DNA from 3 places in the Mesorhizobium sp. L103C131B0 genome. Region 1 is predicted to be linked to each of the others. Evidence: predicted binding sites of a transcription regulator. Region 1 holds the regulator's gene; each other region holds the start of a gene.

Region 1 (3,278 bases):
CTGACGCGGCGCCCAGGGAATTGCCGTCGAGATAAATCACGCCTTGCGGCAAGACAAAGCGTTCGCGCATGGAGCGCAGCGGATCGGCGGCATCCATTGCTTCGATTGTAGCGAGATCGGGTGTCGTGCTCATGATCCGGCGCCCCTCCATGGACAAACGCGCGCGGCGGAGCCTGCCGCCCAAACATGCCGGCGATCTTGAGTGGTCGCCCTTGAACTGTCAAACATTATATATAATTCACCCATTGAAAGGCTTTGATATATAATGATCCGCCGAGCGTTTATGTCTGATGGATCACGATGCTGGATGACGAGCAGACCTCGAAGACGGAAGCGGCCTATCGCCTGCTCAGGCGCGATATTCTTGCGACCCGGCTGGCGCCTGCCGCGCCGTTGAAGCTGAGCACGCTGCGCAACACCTACGGCATCGGCTGGACGCCGTTGCGCGAGGCGCTGTCGCGGCTGGAGGCGGAACGGCTTGTGACCGCCATCAGCAACCGCGGGTTTGCGGTCGCTCCCGTCTCTCGGGCGGAGCTCGAGGATTTGGCGCGTGCGCGGCTGGTGGTCGAACTGCCCCTGCTGGTGGAATCGATCGAGGAGGGCGACCGTGAGTGGGAAGACGCGGTCGTTGCCGCCCACTATCGTCTCTCACGGTGCGGGTCTGTTCTCGACGATCCATCGGATGATGCGGTCGACGCGTGGTACGAAAAACACGATGCCTTCCATGCGGCGCTGCTCAGTGCCGCGACATCCAGCTGGCTGCTGCGCTTCAATGCGACGATTTCCGACCAATTGCATCGCCATCACCGCTTTCTGGGTCTGGCCCCGACGCTGCGCGCCGCCGCCGGCCGCACGGATGGCCACCGGAAGGCCGTGGCGGCCCTGCGCGACGCCGTGGCGATCGAACACCATACCGCCCTGATGGAAGCGGCCCTCGATCGCGACGTCGAACGTGCGAAAACTCTGATGACCGCTCACATCGGCTACACGCTGCAGGTCTATGCCCAGAGTGAACCCGGCGCGGATGCTGCGCAGCCCCGTCCGAAAAGGAAGCGGCGATCGTAGCCGACGACGCAGGGCACTTTGTCTTCGTTTCACCCCGTTGCCGGCCAACGACTACGAGCGGCGCTCGCAGCGCCGAACGTTACGCTGAACAAAACGTCAACACATTCATTAAACTTTAAAAGGTTGCGGAACACAACTGGAACAGATAGTGTTTGTTCTGGGTTTGTTTTTTCTGATTCTGGTTTCAGAACCCTTGGGGGCCGCGATGCTGACGCGCAAACAACATGAGCTTCTGATGTTCATCCATGAACGCCTGAAGGAGAGCGGAATCCCGCCGTCCTTCGACGAGATGAAGGAAGCGCTCGACCTCGCCTCCAAGTCCGGCATCCACCGCCTGATCACGGCGCTTGAGGAGCGCGGTTTCATTCGCCGGCTGCCGAACCGGGCGCGCGCGCTGGAAGTGCTGCGGCTGCCCGACTCGATCGCACCAGGCCTCAATGCGGCGAGGAAGTTTTCGCCGAGCGTCATTCAGGGCAGTCTTGGTCAAACCGGCCAAGGGCAAGGCGGCCAAGGACAAGGCGCGTTGGGCCAAGGCGGTCTCGGCCGCCAGATCAAGCCGGGCTCGCCGTCGCGTTCGATGTCGGCCGGCAATGACGATGCCGTTTCCGCGATTTCAATCCCGGTTATGGGACGCATCGCCGCCGGCGTGCCGATCGACGCCATCCAGCATCAGACCCATTCGATCTCGGTGCCGCCCGATATGATCATGGGCGGCGAACACTACGCGCTCGAGGTCAAGGGCGATTCGATGATCGAGGCCGGCATTTTCGATGGCGACACGGTCATCATCCGCAATGCCGACACAGCCAGCCCCGGCGAGATCGTGGTGGCGTTGGTCGACGATGAGGAAGCGACCCTGAAACGCTTCCGCCGCAAGGGCGCCTCGATCGCCCTGGAAGCCGCCAACCCGGCCTACGAGACCCGCATTTTTGGACCGGACAGGGTGAAGGTGCAGGGCAAGCTTGTCGGATTGATCCGGCGCTACTGAGCCGGCTTGGGTTTGTACTTTTCACGCTGGTTGTAAGGCGGCAGGCCGCGCGCTTCGCGGGAGAAGCGGCGTTGCTCGTGCCAGGGGCGATACGGCTTGTCGACGGCGAAGCGGATGGTTGGCGCTGCAGCTGCCGATTGCGGATCGAAGAAGACGGCGGCGCTGCCGTCGCGGGCCAGCTGTTTCTTCGTCACGACCAGCACCAGCGGGTCGCGGCACGGATTGTAGGCGGTGGCGTCATCGATGACGATCAGGCTCGCGAAGGCACAGGCCGGCCGCGCCGTCTTGCGGTCTTTCGCAAGCGCTACAATGGCTCCGGAAGGGTGCCGGGCGATACAGAGATCGCCGGTGCAATAGAAGGGCGAGCCGGGCGGCAGATCGAGCGGATCGAGATCGAACCGCGTATCTGTTGCCTCGAAAATCTCAGGTGGGATAATGGTTTTGGCCCGCAGCGCCCGTTTCCAATTGTCCGTGGTGAATTCGTTGGAGCGTTCGCGGTTGAGGGCGAGTTCGCCGCCACCGATCGGCATGGCCACCAGATGCTCGGATATGAGCACGTCGGGCGTAAGCACCTGCGGCACCGTCAACAGGCCGGCCAGCGCGAAAGGCACGGCCGCCAACCTGAGCCAGGTGGTGGCCATGGTGGCGATGACGAGGGCGACCGCCACTAACAGCACCGAGCGGATGGAGATCAGCCCGACGGCGTCGACCGGGGAGCGCTCGGAAATCCAGGCCGATATAGCGATCATCGCCATCAGACCTTTGCCCATCACATAGAGGAACGGCCCGTCGGCGCCGAACGGCATCGCCAGTGCGCTGAGCACGGCAAAGGGCATGACGATCAACGAAACAATCGGCATCACGGCCAGATTGGCGATCAGGCTGAGCGGCGACACACGCTGAAAATGCCAGATGGCGAACAGCAAGGTTGCACTGCCGGCGATGATCGAGGTCATTGCGAGGCCGCCCATGGCCAGCGCGAATTTTCGCGACAGGAAGCCGACGAAGGAGCGCTTTGCCGGCGGCGTTCTCACCTTGTCGGCGCGGTAATCGGCCCAGCCGGCATAGGCGCCGACAAGGGCGGCGGTGGCGGCAAACGACATCTGGAAGCTGGGACCGACCACCTCGTGCGGCGACACCAGGATGACGGCAATGGCGGAGATCGCCAGATTGCGCATGGTGAGTGCGGCGCGATCAAACAGCACGGCGACAAGCATGACCGCCA
Region 2 (3,278 bases), on a different contig from region 1:
CGATTCCGAAACCGTTACCGGCACGCCGTGATTGCGCATGATCAGGCGAAGCTGCTCTACGAGATAGCGTTCGAACAGCACCGGCTGGGTGATGGTGGTCGAGAAATGCCCGGGGGTCGGCATGTGGCCGTAAGCCTGGCGCGAGTCGATCTGGGTGAACGAATTGGTGGTGACGCCGATCTCCGGGTAGAAGGCGCGGTAGCGCTTGCTTTCGTCGCCGCCGTCGGCAAGCGTGGCAAAGGAGTCGCGCAGAAACTTGGTGTTGCGGTCGTAGAGCACCTGCAAGGCGGCCACGGCCTTTTTGGCGTCGTCGAAGCTCTGCTTGCCGAAAGGCTCCGGCATGACGACCGATTCGATAGCTTGTGGGTAGATTCGCTTTTCCATGGCTCAATATAGAGACTTGAGGCCGCACTTGGGAGGGGAGGGTGGCCGCCAAGTGGTCGATTTATTCGTCCATGCCCAAGGTGTGCTGAGATTCAGGTAACGCTGAGCCGGAGTCGAGGACGGGCGCGAAGCGACCAAACTGGCTGGCTTCGAGAACCGGAGCGGAGCGTACTCGAAGCATGTGAGCACCAAGGCCGCCACTTGCAGGCCGGCATCACCTTAATACCGGCACACCTTACCCGCGCTGCAGACTGACCAGCAAGACAAAGCCGACGCCATGCTTCTTCGTCGCCGGCGCGTCGATCGTCGTGTCGGCATTGGCCCGCATCATCGGCACGGCCAGGACCGGCGCCGACAGCACGACCAGGACGAGCGCCGCCCGCGGCAGGAGTCGAAGGGTCTGGAGGGCGTTGATGGCGATGCGGTTCATGGCTTTTGCTTTTCTGTTTGGATCTATGTCTTTGTCGTCTCAGGGGCGAAAATGGTTCATGCAATCGAATTGGCAGGAACTGGCTGCATCCCAGGAACGGGCCGGACGGCCGGGTTCGGCCACGAGGATGGCGAAGAGCATCCCGAACAGGCTCATCAACAGGCAGACGATGGTGAAGCGGCGAGCGAGCATTTGCGTGGTGTCTCCTTGAACACGCCATCAAAATGCCCTGATGCGACTGAACCGGCGCTGATGCCGGCGTTCATCTGCGGTTCAAAGTGATTGACGATGTTTTAGGGAGCGCATCGGTTCGGGTTTGCGCCGCCGCAAGCGGCACGGTCGTGGCTATGGCGCGGACCGTCCTGCAAAAGAAAACGGGGCCTGTGAAGGCCCCTTTGGTCAACTCAAAGCAGCAAGATCAGAGCTTGTGCCAGGTCTGGCTCTTGCAGATCAGCCCGCCGAGCACGCAGCCGCTCATTTTGAGCGAGGTGCCCGACAGTGTTGCCTTGCCCGAATAGGTCTTGTCGTTTGCCGGATCGGTGATGTTGCCGGCATATTTGTTGGCCCCGGCCGCCTTGAGCGAACCGATGGTCTTCCCGGCATATTTGCCGGTCTTCAGGGTGATGGAGAATGAACCGCTGCCGCCGATAACTGCTGTGTCGCCGGCTTGTGTCTTCCAATTGCCTTCGATCGGATCGGCCCAAGCCGCACCAGCCATCATCACGGCGGCCGCCAGGGCCAAGCTCACTTTGCGAAACATATCTGTCCTCCCTGGTTTAGATGGGGCAGCCGCCTCTCTGCCCCTTACGCAAACGTAAGCTAATCCAGCTCCCGGCAAAACAAAAGCGTGCCGCGACGGAAGGTTTCGCAATTTTCATGCGGGGTCGGGAGAGTGCAGCCCGTGGAAATGAAACGATCGAGGCGTTGGCTTTGGTTCGCGTGGTTAGCAGAGTGTTGATCGGCGTCTTGCAAATTTTCGTCAAATCGATCGAAAAACGGCGGGATTGCTGACTTTGTATCCTTAACGAATTTCCGCGTTTACCTCTTGTTTTAGCTTTGTTTTCTCCAAATTAAGCACGCCATTTAACGACGGATTCAAGGCTCGGCCTCATTCTCGGAAGCATCGAAAGAGCGGCTCCCCGGGGAACACCGGGGGACAGAAGAGGCCCGCTCTCGGGAGCCAGACAGGGGACTAAAATGGCACGTTTTGAAATGCTTGAAGCCGGCTTCGGCGCCATGGGGGCAACTGCCCAGGCCGACATTCTTTTCGAACTGGGCATGATGTATGCGACCGGCCGCGATTGCGAGACCGATGTCGTTGCCGCCCACAAATGGTTCAACATCGCCGCCATCAAGGGCTCGGTCCGCGCCGCGGAACTGCGCTCGGAACTGTCGGCCGCAATGTCCAAGGTCGAGATCGCCAAGGCGCTGCGCGAAGCCCGCGAATGGATGACGATGCACTGAGATCGCGAGCAGATTATCGCAGGCAGATTATCGAAAGCAGGGAAGCCCCGGGATCAAGACCGCAAAGACGGTCGGAACCGGTGAAACGACAAGGCCGCGACAAGACGGCCGACCATGAAAGAACAAGAACGCGGCAGGCCGGCACGGTCCAGTCGTGCACAATGGGGACGGCGGGCAGGTTTTCGTGGCGCGGGGGCGCATGGGGACTGCTACGAGCAAAAAGCCACGACCGGCCGGAACAGGCTGGCGTGGCTTTTTGCGTTGATGAGGCCCAATCGAGCGGCGCCGATGCGCCTAGACAGGCCCAATGAAGGATGAAATTGTCCCGCCTTCGGAAAGAAGCGCGGCCAGAGCGGCTGCGCGAGTGTGGGAGGAGTTCTATCACCATGAAAAAAATGGGTATTTTGAGCGCGGCCGTATTTGGCCTGATGATGAGCGCGCCGGTTGCCTTTGCCGATGACATCACCATTTCGGTGGTCGGCCCGATGACCGGACAGCTCGCCACGATCGGCGATCAGTTCAAGCAGGGCGCAACGGCAGCCGCCGACGCGATCAACGCCGCCGGCGGTGTCAACGGCTCGATGATCAAGCTCGACATCGAGGACGACCAGTGCGATCCCAAGCAGGCGGTTTCGGTGGCCAACCGGATCGTTGCCAACAGCGTCAAGTTTATTGACGGCCATGCCTGTTCAGGTTCGAGCATCCCGGCTTCCGCCGTCTACGCCGAGGCCGGCGCGCTGATGATGAGCCCGGCCTCTTCAAATCCCGAGCTGACCGATGCCGCCGCCAAGGCCGGCTGGCCGACGATCATGCGTCTCTATACGCGTGACGACGCGCAGGGCGCCTTCATTGGCCCGTGGATCGCCAAGAAATATGCCGGCAAGAATGTCGTTATCCTGCATGACAAGAGCGCCTACGGTCAGGGCGTTGCCGATGCCGTGAAGGCGACGATGAATGCCGGTGGCCTCAAGGAGATCGACTATGAAGGCATCAATGCCGG
Region 3 (3,278 bases), on a different contig from region 1:
TCAGCCATATGTGTGGCGCGGCGGGCCTGTTCCGCTTGTGGCCGGCGCCTACCCACCCGGGTTCCCCAACCATGGCGTCGGCCATTTTCGTTCTCTCAGCGATTATAAGCCTTTGCTATAGGCCTATGTGTTGGCTGGACGGTGAGATCGCTGTTAGATCGCCTCGTTCGTTTGGATGTTTCGCTGGCGTTGGGAGGAGGCGCATATGTTCGCCAGCCGGCGGATACCACACCGCCCCACCGGTCAGGCCCAGCGCGCCCGCTGCAAAGTCCCGCAGACGGCTGCTGGGCCGCTGGCGGGCAGCGGCTACTTGCTGACGATCCAATCCACCAAGCCAGTTTTATCAGCTCGAACCAATCGTGCACCAGGGCCTTGGCTAAATCGCGCCATTGACACTCAGGCGTACGGGAGACGGCAACAGTAGAAGGGTCGGCATCTTCCCAGCCTCGCGCCACGTCATCGCGATGACGTTGACGAAGGCGCATCAGCAAGGTGGCCGTAGTGGCCGCTTGAGCGATATCTATGGGCGTTGCAACCATCGCAGCCTCCCTCAAAGCGATGGCAAACCCCTCACTAGTAAGCCCGCTCAGACTCTCTCTGCAATCAAAAAAAGAGTTGTCCTCGCTCCCTGTTCTGTCATCGCAATGAAGGACGACATCTTCGAGCACCCGCAGCACACCTGTCGCATGGAAAAAGCTGTAGGCGTTTATAGGTGCTTGGGGAATCCGCCGTTTGTTTGCGTCGTGGAGCGGGACAAAGCAAGTTACTCACTCAGGCTGGCTACCGTGAAGCGGGGCACCAGCCCGACTTCCACGCGTTGCCGTGGGAAGCTGAACACAGGGCCGTCAAAGAAAGGCAAGGTGGACGCGACGGCGCTCGCTGAACGCATTCGGGCGCCGGCTGCGTTCGCGTTCACACCCGGCGCTATGTCGCTTCTAGGCCCGCTCTGTCGCTACTTTGTGCGCAGCATATTGTGGGAACTCTGCCTCGACCCACGCACTCAGTGGCTGACCAGAACGAGCGCATCATCGGCCTAACCCGTTTAGGCTGTAGAATTTGTGTGTGCGCTCGTATCGAGATGCGGGTGATGTCGCAGCCGAAACGCGCTGCTTCCTTCTCGATCCGCCCCATCAGTTTGGCGCCGATACCAGCACTGCGCATCTCGGCGTCGACAACCACATGGTCGGCCTACGCCCACTTTCCGCCCATACCCGGTTTGCTGATAGAGCGGGTAGATAGCCGCGATCTCTTCGAGCTCCATGGCTGAGTGTCGATGCCTATGTCGGCGAGGTGATGAGTGCGGCCTTGCCGCCGAACACCAGCCCCAACTGGGCAGTCGCATCGCTCGACATTACGGGCGATGCAGCCACTGCGAAGGTCGAGGACGAATTTGGAACCACAAGGTTCACCGACTATCTTTCTCTGCTCAAGAGTCGCAGGAGAATTGAAGATCCTTAGCAAACTCTACCACCTTCACTAATACGACCGTCCAGATCAGAGGCCAAATACCGCAAAACTGACCAACCTGTCGTAGGTCTCCCAGCGCCTTCAGAGCTTGAGCTCAGTCCTTAGCGCGTCGATTCGCTTCGAGGCCTCGGCTTTGCTTAGATCTTCGGCGTAGCTTCTGTCGTCGCCCGCCTGCTCACATAATGTTTTCAAGTAGGAAGCTTGCGACGGAGTCATTGGCTCGTCTCCCGTCGTCCATTCGTCAGGATCCTTGCTGATAGCTTCGCCTTTGGCTCGGGGTGTAGTTTGCATGACGCTCTCCATGTTGGGAACGGCACAACGTATTTGATCTGCTTTTGTTCCACATGCTTGAAGTGTCTGAGATTGCGATGGCAGGGGTGTTCACGAACGCAAGTTTACCCGTGCTGGAAGAATCCGACGAGATTGCTTAGCTTCCGCTCGCGGTCGCCAACGATGAACTCAACGCCAACTCTGCGCGAGACATCGAAAGATCCTCCGCGCCCGCAATTTACCCCAACGGTGAGGAGACGCCCCATGAAAGCAATCGTAGCGACGGACCAGACTGCAGGAACGGCCGGGATGAAGTTGGTGGAGTTGCCCGAGCCTCGGGCGGCAATTAACGACGTGGTCGTACAGGTTCATGCGGCAGGATTCGTCAACACCGAACTGGAGTGGCCCTCGACGTGGGCCGACCGAGCCTTCCGTGACCGGACCTCTTCGATCCTCGGCCACGAACTGGCTGGTGTGGTCACTGCGCTCGGCTACGGCACTACGGGGCTTTCTATAGGTCAGCGGGTGTTCGGCCTCGCGGACTGGCATCGCGACGGCACCCTCGCCGAGTATGTTGCCATGGAGGCCCGTAACCTCGCGCCGCTGCCCGGCGATGTCGACTTTACGGTGGGCGCTAGCCTGCCGATCTCCGGCCTAACCGCATGGCAGGGGCTGTTCCAGCATGGCCGCATCAAGGCCGGGCAGAGCGTTCTCGCGCATGGCGCTGCCGGTGCCGTCGGTTCGATGGTGGCGCAGCTTGCCAGGGAGGCCGGAGCCTATGTGATCGGCACCGGGCGGGCCGCCGACCGCCAGAAAGCGCTCGACTTCGGTGCAAATGAATTCCTCGACCTCGCAAAAGACACCCTTGAAGATGTCGGCGGCGTCGATCTGGTGTTCGATGTCATCGGCGGCGATGTCCAGAAGCGATCCGCAACGCTCGTCCGGGCCGGAGGTATCCTTGTCACAGTCGTCGGACCAACGGATATTCGACCTGCAGACGGCCTGGCGGTTGACTTCGTCGTCGAGGCTGATCGAGCCCAGCTTTCTGAGATAGTGCAGCGGATCCGCGATGGACGACTGCGGACGAACATCGGCAAGGTTTCGAGCTTGGATGATGCCATCGGCACCTTCAACTCAACGGACCGACGCGCGGGCAAGACCGTTGTTCGCGTTCGTCCGTGAGAACTTGGGAGAGAGGCGGGCCCTCGCTCCTTATGGTCGCGTCGGCAGCTGACACGGTGAGGTGCAAATCAGCGCCTGTCGCGGGATTTAGCCATCGTAGGGCGGTGTTTGCGGGAACCTACTTTGTACGTTTCCGACTCTTGCCTTTTTCGGAAAGTGACCCACAGAATTGCTGATTGAGGTTCTATCTCTCTGGGAGGATGGGATGGACATTCAAGCACCTGTTCGGCCTACGCAGCAAACGGCCAAGGAGCTGGTCCGCGAGGTCCTGTTGGGCTCTCAACCCGGCGACATTATTTCCGTCAAAGCGACCATTGTAGCGGTCCGTCAGCGCGGCGGCGATCTTCTCGAAACTGACT

The links. Region 1 encodes LexA, which represses DNA repair genes until DNA is damaged. Its sites were predicted from a motif close to TGTTCNNNNTGTGTTCNG; they were not measured.
Region 2: X730_RS145840 (sel1 repeat family protein) is a predicted target of LexA. The motif match lies at 1,861-1,878, and genes of this name have one in related genera.
Region 3: X730_RS139160 (DUF3072 domain-containing protein) is a predicted target of LexA. The motif match lies at 1,793-1,810, and genes of this name have one in related genera.

Annotation. Positions count from the first base shown of each region.
Region 1 is NZ_AYXC01000015.1:11,632-14,909, forward strand. It holds gene kynU (kynureninase) at 1-133, opposite strand, end outside; gene X730_RS143525 (GntR family transcriptional regulator) at 301-1,065, shown strand; gene lexA (transcriptional repressor LexA) at 1,271-2,053, shown strand; gene X730_RS143515 (ComEC/Rec2 family competence protein) at 2,047-3,278, opposite strand, start outside.
Region 2 is NZ_AYXC01000011.1:157,322-160,599, forward strand. It holds gene X730_RS145860 (AMP nucleosidase) at 1-342, opposite strand, end outside; gene X730_RS145855 (hypothetical protein) at 620-814, opposite strand; gene X730_RS1000000167600 (hypothetical protein) at 866-1,096, shown strand; gene X730_RS145850 (DUF2147 domain-containing protein) at 1,233-1,574, opposite strand; gene X730_RS145840 (sel1 repeat family protein) at 2,012-2,278, shown strand; gene X730_RS145835 (ABC transporter substrate-binding protein) at 2,665-3,278, shown strand, end outside.
Region 3 is NZ_AYXC01000022.1:3,420-6,697, forward strand. It holds gene X730_RS1000000169130 (hypothetical protein) at 1,278-1,409, opposite strand; gene X730_RS139160 (DUF3072 domain-containing protein) at 1,549-1,770, opposite strand; gene X730_RS139155 (NADP-dependent oxidoreductase) at 2,002-2,919, shown strand; gene X730_RS139150 (hypothetical protein) at 3,125-3,278, shown strand, end outside.